DNA from 3 places in the Bacillus sp. NP247 genome. Region 2 is predicted to be linked to each of the others. Evidence: riboswitches for the same ligand, from Rfam matches in the RefSeq annotation. Region 2 holds a riboswitch; each other region holds the start of a gene.
The links. A riboswitch is a leader RNA that binds a small molecule or an ion and turns the genes downstream of it on or off. The one in region 2 is predicted to bind magnesium.
Positions count from the first base shown of each region.

Region 1: it holds a riboswitch for magnesium, as region 2 does, so the genes downstream of both, mgtA (magnesium-translocating P-type ATPase) here and KPL75_RS22015 (P-type ATPase actuator domain-containing protein) in region 2, are expected to answer to the same signal.
Region 3: it holds a riboswitch for magnesium, as region 2 does, so the genes downstream of both, KPL75_RS26305 (LCP family protein) here and KPL75_RS22015 (P-type ATPase actuator domain-containing protein) in region 2, are expected to answer to the same signal.

Region 1 covers NZ_CP076653.1:1,397,589-1,407,874, reverse strand. The annotation lists one part of gene KPL75_RS07315 (IS3 family transposase) at 1-82, shown strand, start outside; gene KPL75_RS07310 (MgtC/SapB family protein) at 163-864, opposite strand; gene mgtA (magnesium-translocating P-type ATPase) at 941-3,646, opposite strand; M-box (ykoK) riboswitch at 3,980-4,145, opposite strand; gene KPL75_RS07300 (DUF3932 family protein) at 4,319-4,570, opposite strand; gene rnz (ribonuclease Z) at 4,760-5,683, shown strand; partial or broken gene KPL75_RS07290 (PTS sugar transporter subunit IIC) at 6,051-6,287, shown strand; gene sdaAB (L-serine ammonia-lyase, iron-sulfur-dependent subunit beta) at 6,492-7,151, shown strand; gene sdaAA (L-serine ammonia-lyase, iron-sulfur-dependent, subunit alpha) at 7,170-8,048, shown strand; gene proI (pyrroline-5-carboxylate reductase ProI) at 8,105-8,944, opposite strand; gene KPL75_RS07265 (MBL fold metallo-hydrolase) at 9,111-10,064, shown strand; gene KPL75_RS07260 (SDR family oxidoreductase) at 10,074-10,286, shown strand, end outside.
Region 2 covers NZ_CP076653.1:4,208,148-4,218,433, forward strand. The annotation lists gene KPL75_RS21980 (dynamin family protein) at 1-979, shown strand, start outside; gene KPL75_RS21985 (DUF3931 domain-containing protein) at 983-1,237, opposite strand; gene KPL75_RS21990 (GNAT family N-acetyltransferase) at 1,309-1,770, shown strand; gene KPL75_RS21995 (DUF2533 family protein) at 1,798-2,070, shown strand; gene KPL75_RS22000 (sulfurtransferase) at 2,073-2,906, shown strand; RNA gene ssrS (6S RNA) at 3,023-3,205, shown strand; RNA gene ssrS (6S RNA) at 3,227-3,410, shown strand; M-box (ykoK) riboswitch at 3,724-3,887, shown strand; gene KPL75_RS22015 (P-type ATPase actuator domain-containing protein) at 4,239-4,964, shown strand; gene KPL75_RS22020 (5'-3' exonuclease) at 5,097-5,963, shown strand; gene KPL75_RS22025 (FbpB family small basic protein) at 6,293-6,433, shown strand; gene KPL75_RS22030 (acyltransferase family protein) at 6,762-7,955, shown strand; gene KPL75_RS22035 (YveK family protein) at 7,956-8,699, shown strand; gene KPL75_RS22040 (CpsD/CapB family tyrosine-protein kinase) at 8,686-9,306, shown strand; gene KPL75_RS22045 (sugar transferase) at 9,325-9,963, shown strand; gene KPL75_RS22050 (oligosaccharide flippase family protein) at 10,047-10,286, shown strand, end outside.
Region 3 covers NZ_CP076653.1:5,071,579-5,081,864, forward strand. The annotation lists gene KPL75_RS26290 (hypothetical protein) at 106-480, opposite strand; partial or broken gene KPL75_RS27600 (S-layer homology domain-containing protein) at 1,020-1,557, shown strand; gene KPL75_RS26305 (LCP family protein) at 1,722-2,669, opposite strand; M-box (ykoK) riboswitch at 2,793-2,956, opposite strand; M-box (ykoK) riboswitch at 3,385-3,561, shown strand; gene mgtE (magnesium transporter) at 3,774-5,102, shown strand; gene KPL75_RS26315 (FtsW/RodA/SpoVE family cell cycle protein) at 5,193-6,308, shown strand; gene KPL75_RS26320 (undecaprenyl-diphosphatase) at 6,331-6,870, shown strand; gene mgtA (magnesium-translocating P-type ATPase) at 7,099-9,792, shown strand; gene KPL75_RS26330 (DUF2187 domain-containing protein) at 10,230-10,286, opposite strand, start outside.

The sequences.
Region 1 (10,286 bases), 2.5 Mb from region 2:
CTATAATCAGCATAGATATCAATGGAATTTAAAGAAGATGACTCCTGTTGAATACAGAAATCATCTTCTTGATGCCGCCTAACTTTTTTTAAAATGTCCTTTACAAAGGGTACAGATTAATGAATATTAAACCTTCTTTTTTATTCATGACACTTTTATGATTTAACTTGCTTCTAAGTCTAGTGTTGTCTTCCACCCCGCGGCAGTAACACCAGATTCTAAAAGCATTCTACTTACTATTTTTTCAATTAAGATAGCTGTATTTGTATTGCAATGTAAAGTAGCCTGTATACATACTTTTTGGTTAGAATCAACGTCTTCACTGTACAATTCTTTTAAACCGATACCTTCTGAACTTACCATGTGCATGAGAAGAAAACGAATATGCGCTTCATTTTCTTCCAAACAGGTAAGAGAAAGTAAGTAGTTTGTTTGTTCAGGTAAATCTTCTTTTGATTTATTATTCATAAATAGAGCGATTGGGCGAAGCAGTATATTTGCTAGTAAAACGCCAGCTGCACCTAGCATAGCTGCAACGAGGAAGCCAGCACCTGTAAGAGTACCAACAGCAGCTGCGCACCATAAAGTTGCTGCTGTATTTAACCCTCTAATACTAAAACCGTCACGAATAATAACACCGCCTCCTAAAAAGCCAATACCACTAACAACTTGAGCGGCGATGCGTGATGGACTAGCATCATGATCAAGCATGACGGATAATAAAACAAATATACAGGCGCCAAGTGATACGAGAGCATTTGTCCGCAAACCAGCCATTCGATGTCTCCATTGTCTTTCCATTCCGATGCAAGCTCCTACAATAATTGCTATAAATAACCTTAATACGATGTCATACCATATCATCATGGTCACCTCCATACATATAAGTACATGTTATATTTTTTAAGAATGAGAGGGGAATCTCCACTCATTCTCATTTTTACAACCAGCTATGAAATTTTTTAATATAAAGTTTTTTCAGGAATTGTGTTAAGGAAGCATAACCTAATAATATTCCTATGAGCCACGGGAAGTAGCTTAGTGGTAATGCTTGTAAACCAATTGCTGCACCAAGTGGTGAGAATGGAATATAAATTCCGATTGCCATAATACAAGCGGTTAATAAAAGAACTGGTATTGATGCTGTACTTTGAATGAACGGAATTTTCTGTGTTCTAATCATATGGACAATTAATGTTTGAGTTAGTAGCCCAACGACAAACCAACCTGATTGGAATAGTGATTGTTCTCCAGGTGTATTTGCACCGAATACATTCCACATGACAACGAATGTGATAATATCGAATATAGAGCTAATTGGACCGATGCAAATAATGAAGTTACGCAAGTTTGCAGTATCCCATTTTCTAGGCTTCTCTAAAAATTCCTTATCCATTTTATCCCATGGAATTGAAAGCTGTGAAATATCATAAAGTAAGTTTTGAATTAATAGATGAATTGCAAGCATCGGTAAGAATGGAATGAAAGCACTTGCCACTAATACACTAAATACATTTCCGAAGTTAGAGCTAGCTGTCATTTTTATATATTTTAAAATATTGCCGAAAGTAGTGCGTCCTTCTAAAATACCTGCTTCTAATATAGTTAAACTTTTTTCAAGTAGAATAATATCGGAAGATTCTTTTGCAATGTCAGTAGCAGTATCAACAGATATTCCAACATCAGCATCACGTAGTGCAACGGCATCGTTAATACCATCCCCCATATAACCTACAGTATGACCATTACCTTGCAATACACGAATGATGCGGGACTTTTGCATTGGATTTAGTTTTGCGAACACTGTGGTTTCTTCTGCTAGTTTCGCTAATGCTTTATCTGGTAAAGAATCAATTTCGTAACCGAGGACAGGCTCACCTATATTTAATCCCACTTCTTTACAAACTTTTCTTGTAACAATTTCGTTATCGCCCGTTAAGATTTTTACTTGTACGCCGTGTTTATGCAATGCTTGAATTGCAGAAGCAGCAGATGGTTTAGGCGGATCTAAAAAGCCGATATATCCAGTAAGGATCATAGCGGATTCATCTTGTACTGCATAAGCTTTATGATAAGGTTTGTTATCTTTCTTGTATGCTACAGCGATGACACGCATTCCTTCACTGTTTAAAGTTTCGCTAAGATGTTTTACATTTGCTCTCATTTCTTCAGTAAGAGGGACAATTTGCCCATCCACTTCAGTGTAATTACAAATTGATAAAATTTCTTCTACGGCACCTTTACAAACCATTGTCTGTTCACCTGAAATATCTTTCACGATAACAGACATGCGGCGACGAGCGAAATCGAATGGAATTTCATCTAGCTTTTGAAAAGTTGATGGATCAAACTTATGGTTTTCCTCTGTATGTTCAATGACAGCTTTATCTATTAAATTTTTCAATCCAGTTTGGTAGAAGCTATTTAAATACGCAAATTGTAAGACGCGATTGCATTCATTTCCGTTAGGATCTAAATGACGAACAAGGACGACTTTATCTTCTGTTAAAGTTCCAGTTTTATCCGTGCAAAGGATGTTCATAGCACCTAAGTTTTGAATTGAGTTTAGCTGTTTTACAATTACTTTTTGTTTAGACATGTTCACGGCACCTTTAGCTAAATTAGCAGTTACAATCATTGGTAACATTTCAGGTGTAAGACCAACTGCAACGGCAATAGCAAAGAAGAAAGCTTCTTGCCAATCTCCTTTTGTAAATCCATTAATGAGAAGGACAATGGGTGCCATAATAAGCATAAATGTGATTAAGAGCCAACTTACTTTGTTCACGCCTTTATCAAAGCTTGTTTCTGCACGTTTTCCGATAACCTTATTTGCTAAAGAGCCGAAATACGTATCCGTACTAGTTGAAACAACAACAGCTTTTGCGCTACCGCTAACAATATTTGTACCCATAAAGCAAAGGTTTTCCATATCGAGCGGATTGTAATTTTTTTTCATGTTTTTCGGTAATATATGTTTATTTTCCGTATGGTAGCAGTTCTCGTATTTTTCTACAGGAAGTGCTTCCCCTGTTAAAGAAGATTGATTAACAAATAAATCTTTAGCGGATAAAATCCGCACATCAGCTGGAACGATATCACCGGCTGAAAGTGAAATAATATCGCCAGGAACAAGTTCTTCAATTGGAATTTCCATTGTATGATTACGGTTTAAATTGGTTATGTTTTTTGTTTCATGTATAAATCCATCTATTCTAAAGACACTCGCGGTTGTTCGAACCATAGCCTTTAACTTATCTGCCGCTTTCTGAGAGCGGAATTCTTGTAGAAAGCGAATCGTTGCACTTAGCAGTACCATTACAGATACGACAATTGTTCCTTGTATGTCATCTGTGAAAAACGAGAGTGCTCCAAGAGCTAATAAAACAAAAATAAATGGATTTTTAAATGCCAGCAGAAATTGAATGTACCACGGCAATGTTTTATTATGAGCGATTTCGTTCGGACCATATAAAGAAAGTCTACGAGACGCTTCTTGTTTAGAGAGTCCATCTTGTGTTGTTTCTAAGAGTTTTAACGCAGAGTATACATCCTGTGTTGCAACTTCCACTAATAATTCGTTATTTGCTTTCATGCTATCTTGATCGTAAGCATGCTTCGTTTCTTGTCTTTGTAAATTTAACATTGGTAGTTCCTCCTTTTCATGAAGGAGGAAACAATCTGTTACTCGACTATTTTAAACAGGGAGGAACAGCTTCTTTCCTACCTACATGGTGAAATATTAACGTAAAACATATGGGTATCTGGGCCGAATCATCACTTGCCACTGTTCCTCACCTCCGTACAATTTAATAGTTTCTGAATATGCTATGTTTGTTTCATAGTAAGGTGCATAAAGATATAAAAAAGACCTTTACTCAAAACGAGTAAAGGTCTGAATTCGCAGTCAAAAAGAGTCAACAACAAAGACTGTTATTAAACATAGATAAAAACAGTTTTTGTGTATGACAAAACATACGCACCTCTCCCTCGTTGAGTTTTAGCACTGTATAGCATAGGTACTGAAACCAGCTACGTTAAGAAAGGCCTTCATTCCGACCTTTCCTGTTGACCCATTGGCGTCTCTCGACATTTTTGGGCAGCAGCGTTTCTCTATACAGGAGCCTCACCTAACAGAGACCATATTCAATTACATGTTGAATGTTAGCACTGTGAAATCGTAGTGTCAATATCTTTTTAATCTGTTTTTTGAAAAATTAAATAGATTTATGATTGGTATATAGTATGAAGTAAGATGTGAAAATTTAAAATTAATGAACATAAAAAAAAGCACTGATTACAGTGCTTTTTTTATAGATTACGAGATTGTAGGATTTTCAAAAATGACAATCTCTGAACTGTTTGTTGTTGAAACGCGTTGTGCGTAATATGTTAAAGCGGAAGAAATATATGATGGCAACGTCTCATTTGTATGTGATGTTGTATATTCATGAATTAATTCTTTTAAAGTAGTCCACTCTAGTTGTGCTGGGTGATCAGAAACGAAAGAACTTACCCAGCGGTCAAATGAAGATGAAAAATCAGTTTGTAAACGAAATACTTCTTTCATAATAAAACGCTCCCTTTAAATGTGATAGTATTATTCTACTACAAAACACGAACGATTGTTAAGTTTTTTATTTGTAATGTTCGTGTTATATAGTTGTCTAGATGATTGGTTATGTAAATTCAATTTGCCATTTGAAATAACATTCCGTAAGATGAAAGATAGATTATATAAAGAGCTGGAGGAAAGAAAGTGGAATTTGTATTTTTAGGAACTGGTGCAGGTGTTCCTTCAAAAGGAAGGAACGTTTCAGCAATCGCCTTACAATTGCTAGAAGAACGAGGGCAAACGTGGCTATTTGACTGTGGTGAAGCGACTCAGCATCAAATTTTACATACATCTGTACGCCCAAGACGCATTGAAAAAATATTTATTACCCATTTACATGGAGATCATATTTTTGGTCTGCCTGGTTTATTAGGGAGCCGTTCTTTTCAAGGAGGAACGACGCCGTTAACAGTGTACGGCCCAAAAGGAATTAAACAATTTATTGAAGTAGCATTATTAGTAAGTACGACACATGTTAAATATCCACTTGAAATCGTTGAGATTACGGAAGAAGGTATTGTGTTTGAGGATAATGAATTCTGTGTAGAAACAAAAAGGTTATCACACGGAATCGAATGTTTCGGATATCGGATTGTAGAGAAAGATATACAGGGAGCTCTTTTAGTGGATAAGTTACTGGGAATGGGTGTGAAACCTGGTCCAGTTTTTAAACGCTTAAAAGATGGTGAAGTAGTTGAATTAGAGAATGGCACAGTGTTAAATGGAAAAGATTTTATCGGCCCGCCTCAAAAAGGCAGAGTTATTACAATTTTAGGCGATACACGATATTGCGAAGCGAGTAGAGAGCTTGCGCAAGATGCTGATGTACTTGTTCATGAAGCGACTTTTGCGGCAGAAGATGAACAGCAAGCACATGACTATTTCCATTCAACAACAGAACAAGCTGCGCGTATTGCATTAAATGCAAATGTAAAGCGATTAATATTGACACATATTAGTTCTCGTTATCAAGGAGATACATATAAGGAATTGCTGAAAGAAGCAAGAGAGTTATTTTCTAATACAGAAATCGCGATGGATTTGAAATCATTTCCAGTAGAAAAGTAATGTTCAAAAAAATGGTGACATATGTTTGCCATTTTTTTTATTTATAATAAAATTTTTTTTTACTAAAACTGTTATCATTTTATATTTATATTGGATAACACAGAAAGTTGTAATGGTTTAGAGATATAGGATAAAAATATATAATATCGATTATTTAGAAAAACTGTTATATAAGTAGGACGACATACAAGTGATACAAATAGGAAAAACGGATTTTTATTCAGAAATTTTAAAATTCAATAAAAGTAAGCGTTTCATAAAAAACAAGCTATAATGAGGGCACATTATAATTTATAGTAAGTTACAGCGTGCGTTTTAGCCATTTTTCGTAACAAACGAAATTGACTAAAAAGGGAGAGGGCATCATGGAGATTTAATTGGTATACCATTTTTAAAAGAGGTTGGACAATCAGCAGGTAGTCTAGGCGGAGTAGCCGGTGCAACTTTAGTTGCATTAGCAATGGGTGTATCACCTGTTTATGCTATGCTTGTAATGGCTTCTGTGTTAAACTTTGGATTGCTACCAGGCTTTATTGCTGGTTATCTTATATCATTTTTAGTAAAACAAATTGAAAAACGTGTACCAGAAGGATTAGATTTAATGATCCAATGAAAGTAACGTTAAGCTTATTATGTATTATGTATTATGGTATCTGGTATTAGTTCAGGATATATTGGTTCACTGCTATTCAAAAACTATCCAATTCGTACAGCGGAGCAAATTCGTGGTACGGCTGGAAAAGCAACAGATGTGGCAGCTTAATAGAATAGTAGAAAAAATTTTCATAGAGGTTTAGGGGGAGTTATGATGAAGTACCGCTCAGTGTTTGATATTATTGGTCCGGTTATGATTGGTCCATCAAGTTCACATACAGCAGGCGCGGCAAGAATGGGGCAAGTTGCTCGTCAGCTGTTTCGTCATGAGCCAGAGAGAGTTAGCATTTCATTATATGGTTCATTTGCAAAAACATACCGTGGTCACGGTACCGATGTAGCGCTAATCGGTGGAATACTAGGATTTGAAACAGATGATTTACGTATTCCAAGTGCGTTAGATATTGCAAAAGAACGCGGGATTGAAGTGGAATTTATTGAAGAAGATGCAAATGCTCCGCATCCAAATACAGCGAAAATTCGTCTGTATAAAGGTGAAGAGGAAATTGAAGTTGTTGCTTGCTCAATTGGTGGCGGTAAAATTGAAGTTGTAGAATTAAACGGATTCGATCTTCAATTAACAGGCACGAGTCCAGCACTACTTATTGTAAATAACGATCGCTTTGGTGCTATCGCAGCTGTAGCTTCAATCCTTGCTAAGCATGAGATTAACATTAGTACAATGAGTGTTTCTCGTAAAGAAAAAGGAAGAAGAGCGCTTATGGTCATTGAAACAGATGAATTATTAGCAGATGAAGTGATTGAAGAAATAAATGGACAACAAAATATTTGCCAAGTAACTATTATGGATTAATTGCAGGGGGGAAACACCATGTTTCGGAACGCAGCGGAACTAGTGGCGCAAGCTAAAGAGCAAAATGTAAAAATCGCAGAAATTATGATTCAATGTGAAATGGATACAAGACGTATTTCACGTGAAGAAGTAATTGCTGGTATGGAAAAGAACTTAGTCGTGATGGAACAAGCAGTAGAACGTGGTATTCGTGGTGTAAAATCACCGACGGGTTTAACTGGCGGTGATGCTGTGAAAGTTCGAGAGTATATGAAGAGCGGAAAAGGCTTATCTGGGGATACAATTTTGGACGCAGTGAGTAAAGCGGTTGCGACAAATGAAGTAAACGCAGCGATGGGAATCATTTGTGCAACACCAACAGCAGGTTCTGCTGGAACAGTGCCAGGTGTACTGTTTGCACTTAAAGAAAAATTACAGCCTACACGTGAAGAAATGATTGAATTTTTATTTACAGCAGGAGCTTTCGGTATGGTTGTTGCGAATAATGCTTGTATTTCCGGCGCTGCAGGAGGTTGCCAAGCTGAAGTAGGTTCAGCAAGTGGAATGGCAGCGGCAGCAGCAGTTGAGATGGCTGGTGGAACACAAGATCAAGCAGCTACAGCGATGGCGATTTCATTAAAGAATATGCTTGGTTTAGTATGTGATCCTGTTGCAGGGCTTGTAGAAGTACCTTGTGTAAAACGTAATGCAGCAGGAGCTGCGAATGCCATGATTTCAGCTGATTTATCATTAGCTGGTGTAACTAGTACAATTCCATGTGATGAAGTCATTGAGGCGATGTTTAGAATTGGACAAACGATGCCAGTAGCACTTCGTGAAACAGCAGAAGGTGGACTTGCGGCAACACCAACAGGTCGTCGTTTGCAAGAAGAAATTTTTGGTAAGAGTAATAACTAAAAGCATATCATATGATTAAAGTAAAAACGGAGCTCAAATAAAGTTGAGCTCCGTTTTTATTTTTCTTTTGCTATTTTTTCTAATGTTTTTCCAAGATCGTGTGATCGTTTCGTTGCTTGTGTAATACATGAGATTAATGCTTGTTGAAAATTATGCTCCTGTAATACTTCAATACCTGCTTCAGTTGTTCCACCAGGAGAAGTAATTTCTTTTCGCAAAATAGAAGGGTGTTTTTCGCTTGCTTTTAGCATTTCAGCAGCACCAATCATCGTCTGAAGAATAAGAGATTTTGCAACATCTTCTTTTAAACCAATTTTTCTTGCTGCCTCTTCCATTGCCTCTACCAGGTAATAAATATAAGCTGGTCCACTTCCGGATAATGCAGTTACAGCATGCATATCTTCTTCTTCTACAACAGAGACGAGACCAATCGTTTCGAATAACGATGTTGCAATGCGAATATGTTCCTCCGTTGTGTGTTCTGAAGGTGAGATAGCGGTGGCGGATTTTAAAATGGCTGCAGATGTATTTGGCATTGCACGAATAATCGGAACGTCTTTTTGAAGTAGGTTTCTAATCGAATGAGTAGAAACACCTGCTAATAACGAAATAATAAGCAAGTCATTATTTATGTATTCTTTAAGAGGAATAATCGCTTCTGCGACATCTTTTGGCTTCATAGCTAGAAAAAGAATATTTGCATCAGCAAGTAATTCCTTTTTATTATGTGTACCTTTGACACCGTATTTTTTATGTAACTCCTGTAATCTTGTCTCGTTAGAGCGATTACTTACAGTGACATGTTCTCCCTTAACGACATTTGCGTTTAATAAACCACCAATAATCGCTTCGGCAATAGAGCCTGCACCGAGAAAGGAAATGTTTTGCATAGACATGATGTGCCTCCTTTAAATTTGGTTAGAAATACTTATAAATGTACATATATTCGTTTTTTAATGGAAAACACCTCTTTTTATCTGAAAATAATGACAAATTTATAGGGAAGTTGTAAACTGAAGAGGTATTCATTTTTGAACCGGAAAAAGACAGGGGGGGCTAAGCATGACGGCGATTCATCGAATGGAGATTCCTGTTCCATTTGCAGTTGAGACAGTGAATGTGTTTTTAGTTGAGGGAGAAACATTAACGTTAATTGATACAGGGACAAATACAGAAGAAGCAAAGAAGGCATTAGAAAGCCAATTAGGTGCATTAGGGTATAAGATAGAAGATATTGAAACGGTAGTGATTACGCATCACCATGCGGATCATTGCGGACTTTTAAATACATTTTCTGAAAAAGTAAAGATTATCGGACATCCTTGGAATGAACCGTGGATTACACAGAATGCTGAATTTTTAAAGAGGTATCATGAATTTTTTAAAGAGACAGCCTTGCAGTTCGGCGTTCCAGCAGTATTTCTGAATGGTGAGGCGTTATTGACGACGAAGACACTTAAATATTCTTGTAATAGATCGTTAACACATACCGTGAGAGAGGGAGATCGTATAGATTCGTTACCTGGATTTACAGTGATTGAAACCCCGGGTCATGCTTCCACTCATATTTCATTATATAGAGAATCTGATGGAATATTAATTGGTGGGGATGCTCTCATTAGTCATATTTCTTCAAATCCAATATTAGAACCACCATATGAAGGGCAAACAGAAAGAGCGCGTCCTTTATTGCAGTACAATCAAACGTTAAAACGTTTAAGTGAAATGAATATTTCACGTATTTTATCAGGGCATGGGGAAGATGTTCTGAATGTGAAACAACTTATTGAAACAAGGTTACAAAAGCAAGAGATACGTGCTTTTAAAGTACTTGAACTATTAAAGGAAAAACCAATGACAGCATTTGAAGTATGTGTAAAACTATTTCCGGTATTATATAAAGAGCAATTGCCACTTACTATCTCAGAAACTGTTGGACAATTAGATTTTTTAGCATATAATCAACAAGTGGTGATTGATGAATCCTCACAACAATTGATTTATTATGCAAAGTAGGTGACAGCAATGACGGGACGTTTACGAGAAAAAGTAATCGTCATTACAGGTGCTTCTAGTGGAATTGGGGAGCAAGTTGCAATGCAGGTTGCGGAGCAAGGGGCGACGCCAGTATTAATGGCTCGAACAGAAGAGAAGCTACAAGCATTAGCAGACAAAATTAAAGCAACTTATAATACGCCTTGCTATTACTATGTATTAGATGTAAGTGAAGAAACGAAA
Region 2 (10,286 bases):
AGGGAAAAGTATTGATAAAGAAAAGTATGGTATTTTACAAAACTCTGGGATTGCTAAGTTTGAAGAATCATTTACGTCCTTTATGATGAGGGATTTAATGCTTGTATCTGTGCATGCTTTATATGGTGCATTGCAAGGAGCGAATCAGCTTCTTGTAAATATGATAAATGGCGCGAAGCAGGGAAATGATGAGAAAGAGAAGCAAACAAAAAAATATGAAGCAGAGCGTGATCAGCTACTTCATATTATTTCATCATATAGTGTACTTGCTGAAGAGCAAGCAATGCAAAATGAAGTGAAAGAATTGCTTTACTATGTACACCAACGTCTATTTTTACGCTATAACGATGTGTTTACTGAATTTATTAATCCGGCTTCGTTACGAACAGATGGAAATGTGAAAATGCAGTTGCAACAATGTGTAATGGAATTAGTTTCATTTATTCAACATGATTTATTGCAAGAAATGCGTGCGACATCATTACGTCTTGAAAAATGGATAGATGAAGCGATGAAGTGTGCAAAGAATGAAATTGTTGTGAATTGCAAAGTGGAAAATGAATCGATTTCTATGGGTGGAGCAGTGGATTATGAATATAAGGTTATTACACATAAAGAGCCGTTTCCTTCAATAGAAATAAAAGATTTTAAAAAGGCACTAGCACATTTTAAAAATGAGAAAAGCTTTTTTGAAAAAAATGATAAAGCTTTTATGCAAGAAGACGCTAAAGGAGTGTTAGAACCTTTCGTATCAAACTATGTAGTTGATGAAGAAGATTTATTCGTACATCATTATAAGCAAGAGTGGGATGCAAAATGGAACCTACTCCAAAAAGTGATGCAGCAAGATGTTGAGAATTATTATGAAAGTATATTATTCGCTTTAGCTGAAACAATTGATGTATCACTATACGAACAAAGTAAAGAAGAGCTACAAAAGCAGTTAGTAGAAATTGAAAAAGAAATTTATATTAAATAGCTGTTATGAAAAAAAGATTCGTTCAATTTTCTTTTGTAGTACAGTATCTAAAGATTTTACAAACCCTGCAAACTCATCAGTAGAAATCATATGGGTAAGAACTAAGCGTCTGCCGTCTGGTGTTTCACCGCATAAGACGAATGAAGAAAACTCATACGTTTTGTTTTCTACTACTAATTTTGGATAGGAATATGTGTCGCTCTTCTTTTTCTTTCCATCAATAGAGATGACGTTGCATTTTTTCTCATTGTTGTCCATGGTGAATCCCTCCTTTCTATTATCTATGGTAGACAAGGGGGGTTTAGAACAATAGAGAAGGAGGAATTTTTATGGATGTTGTATTAGATCGTGTTTCCAAAGATAATGTGCCAAAGTCTTTACTCTTGCTTGCTGATCCAAGCGAGCGACAAATCGCTACATATATACAGAGAGGAATGATATATGTAGCCAAAGTAGAGGGGAAAGTGGTTGGTGTATATGTGCTTTTGGAAACAAGACCAAAGACAATGGAAATTATGAATATTGCGGTTGTAGAACATATGCAAGGAAAAGGTATTGGTAAGGGGTTATTGTTGCATGCAATAGAAAAAGCTAAAGAATATAATATGTGCAAGCTTGAAGTTGGTACAGGTAATTCTAGTATTTCACAACTTGCGTTATATCAAAAATGTGGATTTCGTATTTTTTCTATTGATTTTGATTACTTTTCAAAGCATTATGAAGAAGAGATTATTGAAAATGGAATTGTATGTCGTGATATGATTCGGCTTGCAATGAAATTAAACAAATAAGTATAAATTATTTAGGGGGAAGAGAAGATGGAAGTACATAAAGCAATTACGGCACATTCTCGTAAACAAAATGAGATTGTAAAAATATTTTTACAATTAGATGCGCAACGCGAAGCAGCGATTGAGGCTGCGATCGCACTTGCATCAAATGGAAAACATTTCTCAGTTGATGCAATTAATATGGTAACACAGCAAATTAATGACCTTGCAAAACGCGGCGTTGCACCGCAGCGTAAACTTGTTACAACAGATATGGTTATGGAGTATGTAGGTCGCGTGAACGAGAAAGAAGGGCGTTAAGGATGATTGTTACAGTCGAATGGTTGTGTGAGCATTTAGAAGATGAACATGTCCGTATAGTCGATTGTCGTTTTGATTTAGCGAATCCAAATTGGGGTAAAGAGAAGTATGAGGAAGAACATATTCCCCATGCGTTATATTTTGATTTAAATTTAGATTTATCAAGTTCTGTAATAGAGCATGGTGGTCGCCATCCATTACCAAATATAGAGCAGTTTGCAGACAAGCTTTCACAAGCCGGGATTGATGAACATACGACAGTGATTGCGTATGACAGTCAAGCTGGTGCAAATGCTTCTCGTTTATGGTGGTTATTAAACTATGTAGGACATGAGAAAGTATATATACTAGATGGTGGCTTTCCTGCTTGGAAAGAGAATGGATTACATACAACAACGGAAATTCCTGTTGTTGCACGAAAAACATTCAAAGCAAACATACAAGATAATATGCTTGTAACGATGGAAACGGTCAAAGCGAATATTCATGCAGGTGCAGATATTACGTTAATTGATTCTAGAGAGCCAAAACGTTATGCTGGTGAAGAAGAGCTTGTTGATCCGAAGGCAGGACATATTCCGACAGCAGTAAACTGTTTTTGGAAGGATGGAATTCTAGAATCAGGACAATTTAAAAATGAAGCCCAGCAACAAGAACGTTTCAAAACTCTTTCGAAAGATAAGGAAACAATTGTATATTGTGGCTCTGGTGTTACAGCATGTCCAAATATAGTTGCATTAAAATTAGCTGGTTTTCAAAATGTTAAATTGTATGCAGGTAGCTGGAGTGATTGGATTTCTTATCCAGAAAATCAAATTGCAAAAGAAGAAGATTAATCACTTGCATGCAAAAATAATTTGTATTAAAATAAGGTCACAAGCAAGAGATTGCTTCAAAAATATTATATTTTACACATTGGAAACAATGTGATAATATAACGACAAGTAAATAATACATCCTGCGGTGTGCGTAACTTATTTATGTCTAAAACCGATGTTAGTTTTACGGAAGCTCAATATTTAGTGACCATTATCAAGCCTTCCTTGTGGAGGAAGATATACGGTAACTGTGAGGGCATCCACCTGCGAGTAGCGGGTTTTTGGACATTTACGAGGGACGGCACTTGCGGGGGTCTTATTTCAACTAATATTATATAAAATTCCTACGGTGTACGTAGCTTGTGTATGTCTTAAACCAATAAGTATAATATGGAAGTTCAATATTTAAATGTAGATAGCAGGCCATCTTTTTAAGAAGGAAGTTACAAACATTTGTGAGAACATCCACCTGTGAGAGCAGGTTTATGGACATCTATAGATAACGGCATATGTGGGACTATATAAAAAACCTTACGTTTTATACGTAAGGTTTTTTTGTTGAATAAATATGCTCATGTTATCTCGATTTACCTGTAAAGTTCCCATAATAAATATAGCACTTGCGGTCTTAATCAATTTCTCTTGAATCTAGGGTGAATTCCAAATGTATTCCATCCTGTTGAATATATATAATATCTGAATGGAGAGAGGGTAAGATATCCTCGTAATTCCAAACATCTTTACTTTCTGTCATAATTGAACTTGTAAGGAAAAGTTTCCATACAAAGTGTTGACATCTATTTTAAATAAGAGTAACATTTTCTATGTAATTAAAATAAGTCTCTGTTAGGTGAGGCTCCTGTATAGAGAAATGCTACTGCCCAAAAATGTCGAGAGACGCCAATGGGTCAACAGGAATGATCGAATTAAGGTTTTTCTTAACGTAGCTGGTAATGAACCTATGCTATACAGTGCTAAAACTCGACGAGGGAGAGGTCCGTAGATTTCTAATTATATTAGGAATCGCTTATTTGTGTATGCAATGACCTTTGCTCTCTTATGAGTAAGGGTCTTTTTTGTTACAAAGCTATGAGTAATTTCATAGTATAGATTATAACTAAAAAATAAACGAGGAGGTGAGGAGCATGTCAAATTCTGACTCGGTTCCGTTACCCATATGCTTCAAATCAAAAATATATGATGTAGGCAGGAAACGACTTGTTCCTCCCTCTATATTTATCATGATGTAGCGTTTATTCGAGTATTTAAGCGCTAGACATTTTCACGGTAAAGTGGATAAATCGAGAAACAAAGCGTTTCTTCCTATGTTATAAAGGAGGAGACGATAATATGTTATATGCAAACAAAACTGTGGGTAACACGTCATATAAACTAAGTAAAAAATCAATAAAAGAACAAATAATGCTCCAAAAAAATAAAGATTTATTAATTGAAATTGCAACGAGAGATGTAAAATCTGTATTTGCGTATTTTAAAACAACAAGAGACGGACTATCTGTGAAAGAAGCACAAAAACGTATTCAAGTATACGGCCGAAATGAATTAATTTCAAAAAGAGCGCGTATTGCGGAAGTAATGATAAAGCTAAGTGGAATGATTCCAGGTCTTTCTAAACAAAATGTACGTGATGAATTACAATGTGAAACAGTTACTGTTTCTAGAGTAGAAGCCTCTAGCGTAACAGGGTTAAACAGTGAATTAAAAATGATGAAATTGCCAGTACAAGAGCTTGTACCTGGAGATATGATTTTTCTTGAAGAAGGTGATATAGTACCGGCAGATGTACGTATTATTTATGCAAATGATTTATTAGTAAATGAATCTGTGCTGACAGGAAACGATGCGAGTATTGAGAAATTTGAAAGTTGCTATCATCTTGAACGTAAAAGATTTATTCCATTAAAACGGATGAAAGACTATAATCCACTTGAACTTGAAAATGTATGTTTCAAAGGTACGTATATTGTTGACGGAAATGCAAAGGCTGTAGTTGTTTCGACAGGTAAAAATACGTATTCAGGAATACTTCATACTTGTTGCGGTAGAATGTCTTAATGTGTTAATGATGCTAAATATACAAAAACAATGTATAATAGACAAAGTTGAATAAAAACGTAGAATGGTAATCTATATATAACCTTACGTGATAACGTGAGGTTATTATTTTTTGTTAGTAGGAGAGGAATTATGAAAAAAGTATTATTAGTTGATGGTATGGCACTATTATTTCGTGCTTTTTACGCAACAAGTGTATATGGACAATTTATGAAACGACAAGATGGTACCCCGACGAATGGGATTCATGGTTATATGAAGCATTTATTAACAGCAACACAAGCAATCGAACCAACGCACATTGTAACGTGCTGGGATATGGGAAGTACGACATTTAGAACGGAATCTTTCTCGAATTATAAAGCGAATCGTGCAGCACCGCCGGAAGAATTAATTCCGCAATTTGATTTAGTACAAGAAATGACTGCGAAATTATCTATGCCTGTGATCGGTATGAAAGGTTATGAAGCGGATGATTGTATTGGTACGCTTGCAAAACAATATTGCAATGAAGCGGAAGTTTATATTTTGACAGGTGATACAGATTTACTTCAACTTGTTGATACGAATGTTACAGTTATGCTTCTTCGTAAAGGAATTGGAAATTACGAGTATTACACACCGGAAAAAATCATGGAAGAGAAAGGTGTAGAACCTTGGCAAATTGTGCATGCGAAAGCTTTCATGGGAGATACAAGTGATAATTATCCGGGTGTAAAAGGTATTGGTGAAAAAACAGCGTATAAGCTTATCCAAGAATACGGCACAGTATCGGCAGTACTAGAAAATATAGCATCATTAACGAAAGCCCAGCGCACAAAAATTGAAAGTGATTTAGAGAATTTAAATATCTCTTTACAATTAGCGCAAATTCATTGTGAAGTTCCAATTTCATGCTCATTAGAAGAAGGATTACACACAATGAACGAAGAAAAACTACGATTCGTTTGCGAAGAAATGAATTGGGGAAGACCTGAAATATTAATAAACATGTTATAAATACTAGAAAGACCGATTTAGAATGAATCGGTCTTTCTTTTTTTGTTCACAAAGTTGTCAGAAAATAAACGGAATTTTCATGTGAAGTTCAAATGGATTTCACAACAATCAATTATTATAAGTCTACACAGATAATTACTTATCCCGCATTAACGGGCGGTGGGACTTCTATATCAATATTATAGCTGAATAAAGAGTGATGATGGAAGAGTAACTCCCTGTAAAGGCCCGATTGATGTAGGCTAATAATCAGTGAGGGTAAATCCTCTCATTGATTAAAGTTTCACGTTATCTTTTATATAAACCATCCCCCAAGGAGGAAAATAAACATGCGAAAAAAAGTGAGAAAATCCTTTAAACAATTATTAATAGAAAATAAACAATCCCTACTAACTAATAAAGAGAATATGAAAGAAATTGAAGAACGGATTGAGAAACGACATGTAGCATATAATGGCGCTAATAATTAAATAAAATAAAAAAGATAGCCTATACAGGCTATCTTTTTTATTTTATATTGAAAAAACACTAGTCCTCTCTTTAATTTTGTAAATATGCAACATATTTTTATAGTGTTTTTCTAACAATATTACCCATTTTTCGAGGTTGAAATTGGTATATACCAATTTTTAGGATTCACTATTCATAATATTACAAAAAATGTTACAATACACTCAAATTTATACTATAAAATCATTTTAATATGAAAAATTGGAATGAAAAGAAAGGAGAGGAATATGAATAAAGATGTCGCTTTGAAATGATTACTATCATTTCATTAGGAGTTGATGTAAAACGATGGAGAGGCATGAAGAACTGGATTCTATAAGAGGAATTTCTTCATTGGTAGTAATGATTGGTCATCATTTGATGATTTTCTCAGCATTTCAAAATTACAGTTATGAAGATAATAAACCATTTGTTGTATATCTATTAAAAGAAACGCCTGCACGTCTTATTTTTAGTAGTGGTAACGAATCTGTTATTATCTTTTTTGTTTTGAGTGGATTTGTTTTGTATGAATCTATTCAAAAAACATATAGTAGCTATGGATCATACCTTTTAAAACGTATATGCAGAATATATATTCCGTATATTGTGGCAATAGTCATAGCTATTATATGCCAGACTACAATAAGTAAATATGGTATTTCTTATTTAAGCGAATGGTTTAATCGCTCATGGACGATTGAAAGTTCTTCAAGTCTAATAGCACAGCATGTTTTATTGGTTGGGAAATATAATACAGATACATATAACAGTGTGATTTGGTCACTTGTACATGAAATGCGAATATCTATAATTTTTCCGTTAGTTTTGATGGTTTGTTTACGGAAAACAGTAAGGGGTTCATTACTATCATTGTTTAGTTTTAGTATATGTTCTGTCGTGATATTATTCTTATTTCGCTCGAGTTTAACATTAACAAGCTATGTATTAACGTTGCATTACACAGTGCTGTTTTTACTAGGAGCACTAGTTGCGAAGTATAAAAATAATTTAATGGCTTTTTATAGTAATTGTACTAAAAATACGAAAATTACATGGTTTTTATTTGCGATTTTACTTTATATGTATGAAGGGCTTATTGGAGAAATTAAAGTGCTCAATAATTTTATATTTCGAGACTACGTAGTAGCGATAAGTGCATGTCTATTTGTCATATTAAGCTTGTCAGTATCAACTTTGTCGTCCTTGCTGCATAATAAATACTTGTTATATTTGGGAAAAATTTCTTACAGTCTTTATTTATACCATATCACATCTTTATTTTCTCTTATATACGTGCTCCATGAAATATTACCGTTACCTATTGTTTTAATTTTGTCGCTTATTCTTTCGCTTATACTAGCAACGATTTCGTATGTATTTGTAGAAAAATTTGCATTTAGAGTCGGAAAGTATGTAACAAAACGAGCGGATAGAGAGAAGAAAGAGTTAGTTGTAGAAAATGACGTGCAGGATGTTATTCAGACAAAGGCGGTGAAATAATTGAAGCAAGAAATGAGTATAAAAGATTTTCAACAGTTATTGAAAAGAAGATTCGTAACGATCATTTTGACGATGTGTTGTTTAACCGTTTCTCTAGTTCTTATTTCTATGTATGTGCTAAAGCCGTCGTATCAATATTCAGCGCAAATTCTTGTTGGAAATTTAGATGAGTTTAATAAGGAAAATACAACGAATAAAACACAAGAAAATAAGCAACTTGTAACATCGTTTGTTGACATATTAAAAAGTCCACTTATTATTTCGACAGTAAAAAACACTTTGAAATTAGAACAATCAAGTTATGAATTAGCACAAAAAATTTCGGTGTTGAATACGGACAACTCACAAATTGTTACTGTTACAGTAAAAGATTCGGATCCTAAAATCGTGAAAGAAATTGTAAATTCATTGGCAGAACAATCTCAAAAAAGCTTTCAACAGTATACGAATGTACAGGGAGTAAAAATATTAACTGACCGAGAGTTACAGGAAGAAGTTGAAAAGTTGTTTCCAAAATTTCAACTTATCATTCCTATCTCTTTAATTGTTAGTTTTTTTGTTGGTGTAGGTTTAGCTGTATTTCGAGATTATTTTGATGAACGTATATACGTGGAACAGGATTTAGAGAAAATAACGACAGTCTCTGTTATTGGTCATATAAATATGAAACCGAAAAGAAAAAAGAAACCTACAGAGGTTGATAAGCAATCATCTATATATCGAGGTGAACATGTCGATGTTTAAGACAAAGAAAAAGCTGCCATTCGATCCGCATGATGCTCTGATGAAAGAGCAGTTTTATACTGTATATCACGAGTTGAAAAAATCTGGAAAACAACTATTCTCAGTTATTTCAACGAAGGACAGAGGCGTCGTTGCCTCGCTTATAGTAAATATGGGGCTAGTGTTTGCGGAAATGAAAAAAAAGGTGTTACTTATCGATGTGAATTTTTCGGACCCTAAACTACATCTACTATTACAAAGCGATCATATGACAACAGTAAACGATATAATAAGCTCCCCTCCATGTAATTATGAAACTTTTTCAAGTGATTTGTCTAAATACTTGTATTGTATTCCTGCAAAAAAAACAGTACACAGCGGAACGCCCTTAGTTGCTATGGATGAATTTGATAATGTAATTGCTAAGTGGAAAGAAGATTTTGATTACATTTTCTTTTATTCATCTGAAGTATTTGAGCTTCCTGCTACGCACATTATTGCGGGTAAATGCGATGGAGTAGTCTTGGCAGTCAAAAAACGAAAAGATTCCTTACGTACAGTACAAAAAGTAATAACGGATATAAAGAGGAAAGAATGTGATTTAATCGGTATAGTTTTATATTCTTGAATATGGGGGTAACGATCCATGATTCGTGAAACAAATCAAGCTAAGTTGTATACTATTCCGGCTCAAGAAAAGGATAGCATTTTGAATCGAAGTGTAAAACGCTTGTTTGATATAATATTTTCACTCATATTGTTACTAATAATGTTACCACTTATGTTGTTCTTTTGTATTTTGATTGCTTTAGAAACACCTGGAGCTCCAATCTACTTTCAAGAGCGTTTAGGAATAAATGGAAAGAAGTTTGATTTATTTAAATTAAGGTCGATGATAAAGGATGCTGAAAAGAACGGACCGCAATGGGCAAACGAAAATGATTCAAGAATTACAAAGGTTGGATTATTTATAAGAAAAACGAGAATTGATGAATTACCACAACTTATAAATATTTTAAAAGGTGATATGTCTTTTGTTGGCCCTAGACCAGAGAGGGAGTATTTTTATAATCAATTTGATGCTAATATTCCAGAATTTAAGCATCGTTTAATGGTGAAGCCGGGGTTAACAGGCTGGGCACAAATAAATGGAGGATATAATCTTGATCCGCAAGAAAAGTTGAAATTAGACATAGAGTATATTGAACTGAAAACGATTAGGATGGATATTCGTATTTTATGTAAAACTGTTTTAATTGTATTGAATGGGAATGGTGCAAGATAAAAAATATAGTAAATATGTTTTTATACAAATAATAGATGAATATACAACGAATCTAAGTAGGTTACATGCAAAGGAGAACTGGTATGGGTAGATCCATTCTAAACAATATTGTACATCTATTTTATGGTACGATTTTAGCTAATCTTCTTCAAGCCATTAGCTTAATTGCTTTAGCCAACTTTTTTAATGCACAAAATTACGGGATGTTTAGTGTTGCAATCGCATTAACGTTTGTCATGTTATTTTTTACAGATTTAGGACTTAGTAATACATTTCTTCGAGAAGGAGCAATGGAAGGAGTAGATTTAGAGGCAATTTTATCT
Region 3 (10,286 bases), 860 kb from region 2:
TGAAATTGAATGATTTTGTGGTTTATTTTTTTGTGTAATAGATGTTACAGTATTTGCCGTGATCTATTGATTTTTATAACCATTTGGAGATGTTGCATTAAAAATCTAACATCGAATAACGGTTCCGGAATATATCGTTGCGAAATGATCTCCCATATCCCAAACGGTAGTTGATTGTATATAGCCCTTAAAGCCTTCTGAAGAGTAATAAATTTCTTTTGGTATACTTTCTTTAGATTGGAAATGTGCTTTAGAGTACTTTACATAATGGGTTTTAATAACTTTTGATTCAGGAACAATAGTGTTTTTTTGTTCCAATGTTTCTCTAGCATTAGAAGATGGTATGAATTTTACAGTGTCTTGGTAATTATGATCTAAGGTGTCAGCTTGTACACTGTGTGAAGAAACAAAGACGCTTAAACTACTTCCTGCAATTAATGTTGCAAATGCTAACTTTGAGAATTTTGTTAATCTGCTCATTCTATAATCCCCTTTGCATTATTTTGTAAGGTATCTCCTTACACCTCACAGTCTATATCCACTACAAAAGGGTGTACATACATATTGATAGACAAAATTCTGCAAAATACCACATGTTTTTTGGATTGTGTATAATAATCCAATGTTTAAGAATTTATCAGAAGTAAAAAGGTATGTCTTATATAAAAGAAAATGAATAATTTATGCAGAGTTTGTATATAAAATTATTGTTTAAATATTCTAAAATGAGTTGATAAAGATTCTTGGATGTTTTTTAGAAAACAAATGATTCCCTATGTGAAATTTGGAAGATTAATTCTCTTTTTAGGTTTTTTTCTTTAGAGAATTCACATGCGTGGATTATAATTAAGATTCAAATGTAAAATATCTAAAGAAATAAGTACAAGTATACATTTTGAAGATAAACATATTGTATATTATGAAAAACTTCTTTATTCATTTATTTTTTCTCATTTCTTAATAAAGATAGTGGTAAATTGAAATTAGATAGTAATTAAAAGAGATCAAAAATTTTATTTATAGATGGGATTAATCGTGCAGCAGCAGCTGAAATCATTAGTGGTAGAGGAGATAATATTTTTGCTCCAAATGACACAATTAAGCGTGACGAAGTGGTCATTATGATTGATCGATCGTTACAATATAAAAATATTATTGGAAAGCTAGTAGACTTGCCTTTTAGTGATCAGAACTTAGTGTATGATAAACAAGCTGTACAACGCGTTTATGGACTAGGGATTGTAAAAGAAAATGAAAAAAATGAATTTATAATTTATGCCCAAAGGTACAGCCGCTCGCGGAGAAGTCGCTGCCTTTCTGAATAGAATGCTACATGTATTAAATAATAATAACAATAATACAATAGGTGTTGTTACCATAACTGGTTCTGGAGTAAATCCGCGCAAGGGGCCTGGGACGACTTATGAAGTAATTCGTAAACTAAGTAAAAATGAATCATATTCTGTATACAAGGAACAAAATGGATGGTTAAGTATTGGTGATGAACAATGGGTATATTATGCCCCTAGTTATATCCTTTTTACTAAAAATAAATAGTTACTAAAAGACTCGTGTAAAACAGAAAGCATTCTTGTTAGCAAGAATGCTTTCTACTTTTTTATAATTAAATTTCAAATATTGCGAGAGATTTATATAAGAAAATCTATATATCATTTTTATATTTATAAATCTTGTCTGAAATAAAATATATTAAAAAATTCTTATTTTTTTTGTAATTCTTGTTTTAAATCTTTCGAAATCTGTTGAACACTTTCTTTATCAGGTTGTGCATAGTATATACCATCTATATATTTATCATTACATTTAATCTGCCTTTTGTTAATGTTAGGTGAGTGGTCCATCATAGTTTTAGCAATAGAGAACATATCTGTTGTGGATAAATTGGTAGACATATGTGGACTAACTGTATCTAATATACTATTAAACTTGCTTAATGAGTTCATGGTTAATATTTTATTTCCAATCGCCTCTATAACTAATAACTGCCGTTGTCCACGCATAAAATCATTATCAATATGGCGTGTCCTAGTCAAGGCTAAGGCCTGTTCGCCATTTAGGTGCTGATATCCTTTTTCCAAATGAATAGCATCAGCTTGGTCTTGGCTGTCCTGTTCTGTAAATGTGACGGGAACATCTACATCAATTCCTCCAATCGTATCAATAAGACTTAAGAATGAATCAAAATTAAATTTAATATAATAATCAACGGGAATATCCAAAAACTTTTCAACGGTATCTATTGTACTATCTATACCACCAAATGCATGCGCATGTGCAATTTTATCTTCTTTTGCTTTTATTGGTATATAGACTCGAGTATCACGTGGAATACTTAACAAATTTATTGCTGCCGTTTCTTTATTAATCGTAGCAACCATTAATGCATCTGACCTTGCGTTTTTTCCATATTCTCCTTCTCTTGTTTCACTATTATCCTCTCCCATGATTAAGATGGAAATATTATCTTTTAAAGGGGATATTTTATGTTCTCTTTTCATAGATTTGCGTCCTCTTTCGAGTTCACGATATGTTTTATCACTAAAGTTATAAAATTGAGAGTATATATATGTTCCTCCCAATAGGGAAATAAAAAATAACGTACCCAAAATAACTTTTATTTTATTGTGATAGATCCAATTTTTTTTCATGAAGATTCACCCTTTCTTTTTGTACTATATTCACATTAAAAAGGCCTTTGCTCATATGAGTAAAGGCCTTTTTCGAGACAAACAAACCTTGCTAAGAAAAAGCTAAACAAGTCGTTTTATCATAAAAGTCCCCCTCATTGAGTTTTAGCACTGTACAGCATAGGTTTAAAACCAGCTACATTAAGAAGGGCCTTAATTCGACCGTTCCTGTTGACCCATTGGCGTCTCTCGACATTTTTGGGTAGCAGCGTTTCTCTATACAGGAGCCTCACCTAACAGAGACATATATTATTTGCAGAAATAAGCAAATTACATGTTGTGTGTTTATCTACTGTGAAAATAATGTGTTTAAAATTTATCCCTTTGTACAAGATACAGGTTATAGTGAAAATGAGAGAGAATCAAGTTGAAATTTTTGTTATCTATCAGACGTCTTTGGTTTTAAATTTTTTATTTTTACATCAATCTTCAATAATAAAGCGTCAAGACACGTGTAATAATAAAAATAAATTAATTTTATAGTTTATAATTTTAAAAATTTAGTGTATAAATTGTAAAATTCGTTGTATAAATATAAACTATTATACAGATGTTTATATCTATGATTTGGGAATGTTTTGATATCAAAAGGTGGAGAAATAAGTTTTATTATTACTTGACAAGTTCAAAAATAGTGGATATGCTTTAACACGAAACAAGCAAAAAATTTTAAATATTTATAACCTGTTAGGTGAGGCTCCTATACAAACACAGGCTATTGCCCAAAAATATCGAAAGATGCCAATGGGTAGAACAGGAATTGTCGGATTAAGGCTCTTCTTAAGATAGCTAAGTGATGAATGATTCATCCTTTACGTTGTATAGTGCCAAAACTCAACTAGGGGGAATGAGCTTTATTTAGCTATGTCTTTTTTAAAATCAGCCTCCTCTAGTTGAATCACTAGGGGAGGTTTTTTATATGCGAAATTTTATTTGTAATAAATCTCTTATAAAAGGGGGGAAAACTAATGATTGATGATATTGATCCCATATTTATTAAGAAATTTGTTTTCCCAAAAGTGGGAAAATGATAACAAGTACCACTGTCCTTAAGGAGGAATTACGATGAAAAAATGTTTACAACGATTATTAACGACAAAAGACATCCACTTAGTAGGAGAACTTATAAAAACTCAATCCTATGATATTGCAATGGAAATGAAAGATTTTCATCATAAAGATCAGATATCTTTAATGAAATGTTTTCCTGCTGAAAAAGGTGCGAAAATTCTTAGTTACCTTACTCCAGAGGAGCAATATAATATTTGCACCAACTTGCCTGTGGATAAAGGAGAAGGGCTATTAGCTAGGCAATCTATTGATGACCTTGTTGATGTAATTCTTTCAATTCATCCACTTCAGGCTGAAAAACTGATACAACTTTTGTCTGAAGAATCTCAACAAAGAATTAGAAGTCTGCTGGTTTTTCAATCTGGAACAGCGGGCAGTTTGATGACAATTGACTATATTGCTGCCAGGGAAAATTGGAAAGTGAAAGATACGCTTTCACATATTAGAAAAATTGGAGCAGGGGTAGAATCAATTTCGTATATTTATGTTCTTGATTCGCGTGGTCAGCTTAATGGAATTGTTTCTATTCGTGAATTATTGCTAGCTTCAGATGATAAGACTTTATCATCAATAATGGCATTGGATGTTATTTCAGTTTCAGTGGACCTAGACCAACAGGAAGCTGTACAAAAGCTAATGGATTATGATTTATCCGCTATACCTGTAACAACGATGGATAATCGGATGATAGGTATCATAACCTTCGATGATGCAATGGATGTTTTCGAAGAAGAAGCAACTGAAGATATTCAAAAATTAGGAGGGAGCACCCCATTAGATAAGCCATATTTCGAAACCTCTATTTGGCAAATATACCGTAAACGTATAGGGTGGTTATTACTTCTGTTTGTAGCAGAAGCATATACTGGTTCTGTACTTCGACATTATGAAGAAACTTTGACTCATGTAGTTGCATTGGCGTTCTTTATTCCATTGTTAATTGGAACTGGTGGAAATACAGGTACACAGGTCGTAACTACATTGGTTCGAGCTGTAGCTCTAAATGAGGTGAAATTTAAAGATATATTTCGTGTTATGAAAAAAGAAGCATTAGTAGGCATTTTACTAGGGCTTACATTAGCCGTGGCGGCATTAATTCGTGCGTACACTTTAGGCGTAGGTACAGAAGTCGCACAAGTTGTAGCTATTACTGGATTGTTCATTGTTATTTGGTCGTCTATTGTTTCATCTGTATTACCCTTGATTTTAAATAAGTTAAAGCTGGATCCAGCTGTTATCTCAGGTCCGTTCATTACGACATTAGTCGATGGAACGGGGTTAATTCTGTACTTTACCATTGCAAAAATGTTACTAGGCTTATAAGAAATTTATATTAAATTTTTTATACCTAAGTTCGTTCCTGCAAAGTTTGTAGACAAACTTGTTGGAAGTATAGAGAAAGAGAGAATAGAAATGAAAAAAGTATTCAAGTTACTGGATTATCCGTTGGTGTTTTCGCTTATCATTACAATTGTATTTGGAACTTTGATGATGTATAGTGCCAGCTCAATTGTTGCAGTTAAAAATTATGGCTATAGTAGTGATTTCTTTTTTCGCTCTCAATTAAATAAACTTTTTTTAGGAGTAATAGGATTAATAATTTGTATTGGACTACCTTTTCATATATGGAAAAAACGCATCGTTTCCGTGTGTATTGTAATGGTAAGTATTGTATTACTATTTTTAGTTTTATGGAAAGGAAAAGTTGTTAATAATGCACAATCTTGGATATTTGGAATACAGCCTGCAGAATTTATTAAACTGGGTGTGATTATTGTACTAGCAGGTTTTTTTTCAAAACGTCAAGAGGTGCAAAAATCATATTGGCAAGGCAGTGGTAAAGTTATTTTGTTTTTAATGTTTACGTTCTTTTTGATATACAAACAACCCAATTTAGGTTCTGCATTATTAATTTTAGGAATAGGGGCTAGTATGTTTATATGTTCTGGAATAAACATTACTATTTTAATGAAATGGATAACGGTTACTTCTATTGTTTGGGTACCGACTTTATACTTTATAGTTAAATATGGTTTATCTGATGTTCAAATGGCGCGTATTACAACGGTGTTCAATCCATTTCTTGATGCAAAAGGGGATGGTTACCAACTTGTAAATTCATTTATTGCCATAGGATCTGGTGGAGTTAGTGGACGTGGGTTTGGAAATAGTGTTCAAAAGGAAGGTTTTTTACCTGAGCCTCATACTGATTTTATTATGTCAATTGTATCTGAGGAGCTTGGAATTATAGGGGTACTAATCATTTTAACTGGTTTATTAACTATAGTAATTCGCTCTTTTAAGGTTGCTCAAGAGTGTAAAAGTCAATTTGGAAGTCTTATATCAATAGGAATCGGGAGTATGATAGGTCTTCAATCTATTGTTAATTTAGGAGGTGTCACGGGAATTTTCCCCCTTACAGGCACCCCTCTTCCATTTATTAGCTTTGGTGGAAGTTCTTTAATGGCTAATTTAATGGCAATGGGAATACTGATAAATATTTCAATTTTCAATAAAATAAACAGATAATATATTTGCTTATGGAGGAGAAATGTTAAATTTAATAAACAATCTTGATTATAATGGATTTCGGTATATAAATGAGCATGTGAAAGAAAATATATACATCGATTATTTAATGATTTTTTTTGCTGAATATGCTCAGTATATGTTCATACTATTATTTATGATTCTTTGGTTAAACAAAAAATATAAAAATAGAACCTGTGTAATTCAAGCTATTATAGCATGCTGTTTTGCTTTTGTATTTAATAGAATTATTGGATTGTTTTTTTATAGAGAACGACCATTTGTTTCTCATTTGAATATAAACCAACTTGTCGAGCATACCGCTAATGCCTCTTTTCCTAGTGATCATGCTACAAGTGCCTTCGCAATAGCTATAACTTTATGCTTATATGAAAAACGTTTAGGGAAAGTATTTTTATTGTTAGCTTTTTTAATTGCTTTTTCAAGGGTCTGGGTAGGAGTACATTATCCGCTAGATGTATTAATAGGAGCTGTTTTAGGACTTTTGTGGGCCTTCATAATCCATTATATAGTTAAAACTAACTTCAAAAATAATAAATAAAGCATCTACAATACTATACTAGCGATAGACCAAATTATATTCAAAAATTTTGCTGCTAATAATGAGGAAACTTATAAATAAAAATTACTTTTTATGGTGAGAATAATACTATTTAAGTGCTATTGCACTTCTAAATCTGATTGAAAATTCAGGGTGATTATAAAAATGTGGTTTTAAAATTATATTTTAAAAAACAGAGGGATTTTATTTAATGGATAGGAGGTAAAGTTGTTGCGATCTAATAAAAAAAAATCTTTTTATAATCAGGAAGTACTAAGCAAAAATTATAAAATGCTAAGTGAAATTGCAAAAAGTGATGTTGAGTCGACGTTATCTTTTTTTAAAACAACATCTCATGGACTTTCTCAGGAAGAAGCTACTAAGCGACTTGAAGTATATGGGAAAAATAAAGTAGTTTATCAAAAAAGAGTAAAATGGTATATAACATTATTTAATTCTTTTAGAAGTCCGTTTATTTCTCTGCTAATAATATTAGGGATGTTATCTTTTCTTACTAATGATATAAAGGGTACTATTATTGTAGGGATTATGGTGGCTATAAGTGCGTTAATTCGGTTCATACAAGAACTTCGTTCTCAGAAGTCTATAGAAAAATTAAAAAATCTTGTATATGAAAAGGTAACCGTTTTCAGGGGAGGAAATGGTTCATATAAGGAAAATAAGAGGGCAGTATTAGAAGAAAGTGGAAAGGTACAAGTTGCTCTTGAGAATCTTGTACCAGGGGATATTATAGAATTATCTGCCGGGAATATTATACCTGCAGATGTACGAATTATCTCATCGGAAAATTTACTTGTAAATCAATCATCACTAACAGGGGAAGCATTACCCATTGAAAAATCAAATCAGTATTTCTATATGTACAAAAAACGTAAAATTAGAAAAACCCAAAATTTAATTGAATTAGAAAATCTCTGTTTTATGGGAACTCATATCATAAGTGGTACCGCAAAAGCAATAGTTGTAGGTACTGGAACAGATACTTATTTTGGTTCAATAGCAAAGAATCAGTTCAAACTGAACAAGAAATCTGATTCCAGATTCGATAAAGGGGTAAGCAAAGTTAGCTGGCTATTAATTAAATTTATGATCATCATGACACCTATTGTCATGATGATACATGGAGTTATAAATGGGAACTGGTATGAGGCATTTTTATTCGCTATAGCTGTAGCGATTGGACTTACTCCAGAGATGCTTCCAATGATTGTAACCGCTAATTTAGCTAAAGGTTCTATTAATATGAGTAAAAAGAAGGTACTTGTAAAACAGCTATCTTCTATTCATAATCTTGGGGCTATGGATATTCTCTGTACCGATAAAACAGGCACGTTGACAGAAGATAAAATGGATCTGGTACGCCATACAGATACAAATGGAGAAAAGTCGGATGAAGTTTTGAAATTAGCGTATATAAATGGTTACTTTCATACAGCATATAAAAATGAAATTGATTTATCAGTTATACGTTATGTAAGAGATAGTAGTAAATATGATATATCTCAATACTCAAAAATAGATGAATGCCCATTTGATTTTGATCGAAGACGAGTTTCAGTTGTTTTAGAAAACAATGCTAACGAACGAATAATGCTATGTAAAGGTGCTGTTAAAGAAGTTGCATCAATTTGTAGTTATATAAAAGAAAATAATAAGATAATTTCTATTACAGATGAAATTCAACGTAAAAATAAACACTTAATTGAACTCTGGCAGGAACAAGGGATGCGAGTTGTCGCAGTTGCATATAAGCAGCTAAAGAGTGATAAAGTGGATAGTTACTCTATTGATGATGAATCAGATATGATACTTGTTGGATATGTAGGTTTTTTAAATCCACCCAAACAATCGGCTATCGTTGCACTTCATACTCTACAAAAGAAAGGAGTACAAGTGAAAATTTTAACTGGTGATAATGAGTCCGTGACAAGAAATGTATGTAGGAAAATGGGCTTGTATATAGGAGAACCAGTACTGGGTTATGAAATTGATAGTCTTCCTGATAAGGCATTAGGAAAACTTGCAAGTAAAACAAGTGTGTTCACAAAATTAAATCCTAGTCAAAAATTCCGTATTATTAAGGCACTTCAAATGAATGGTCATACAGTTGGGTTTATGGGAGATGGAATTAACGATGTGTTTGCTTTAAAACAGTCTGACGTTGGTGTATCTATCCATACAGCAGATGATATTGTTAAAGAGAGTTCAGATATTATACTTATAGAAAAGGACTTACATGTTTTAGAAGATGCTATAGTGGAAGGTCGGACAACGTTTGGAAATATACTGAAGTATATTAAGATGACAGCAAGTTCAAATTTTGGAAATGTATTAAGTTTATTAATTGCTAGTGCATTTCTTCCTTTTCTTCCAATGCTACCAATTCAAATATTATGTCAAAACTTACTATATAATCTATCCCAACTTTCAATTCCGTGGGATAAAGTAGACAATGAATTTTTAGTAAAACCAAGAGGTTGGGATACAAAAGATTTATTTCGTTTTATTATTTTTATTGGGCCGGTAAGTAGTGTTTTTGATATAATCATTTTTATCGTAATGTGGAATGTATTTGGTGCAAATATTCCTGAAATGCAATCCTTATTTCAAACAGGTTGGTTCGTAGTAGGGTTATTAACACAATTATTAATTGTGCATATGATTCGTACTCAACATATTCCTTTCCTACAAAGTACGGCTGCTAGGCCAGTTTTGATGCTTACAGGCTTAGTTATGATTATAGGGATTTTCCTTCCATTTACCAGTTTAAGTACTCAAATTGGCTTAACTCCACTTCCATTTTATTATTTTCTGTGGTTATTGGGAATTTTGACAATCTATGCTCTAGTTACTCAGATTATAAAGAGAATATACATCAGGAAGTTTAATCGATGGCTTTAAAACTAAAAAATTTGGTCAAAAAACAAGTTTTACTAAATACTACACATCCTTTATGGATAAGGAATTAATGGCTAATACAACGTGAATTTGGTTTGGCTGAAAATGAATCAAGTAAAAGTTATGTTTTAATAGTTATAATAAACGTAAGAGGGTACCTCGCGTCAGCCAATCGTAATAAAGGTGGTTCAAAAAGAAAATAACTTTTTGTAAACTACCACTTAACAGCAGTAGTTACATATCAGACGGAAGGCTACCAACAGCTTGTCTTTTATTTATCCACTTTTTTATTTATGCATATAATTGTAATGAAAAAGTCTATACAAGTAATTGTTTCACAGGATATTTTCCACCATGCGGTACCCTTAAGCGTGGTAATCTGACCAACGTTATATAAAAAGATCCTAGTGGGTACTAGGATCTTTTTATATATTATAAGTTTACTTCATTTTATGATAACAACCATGTTTTACGACTTGTCTAGTTTCGTCTATAGC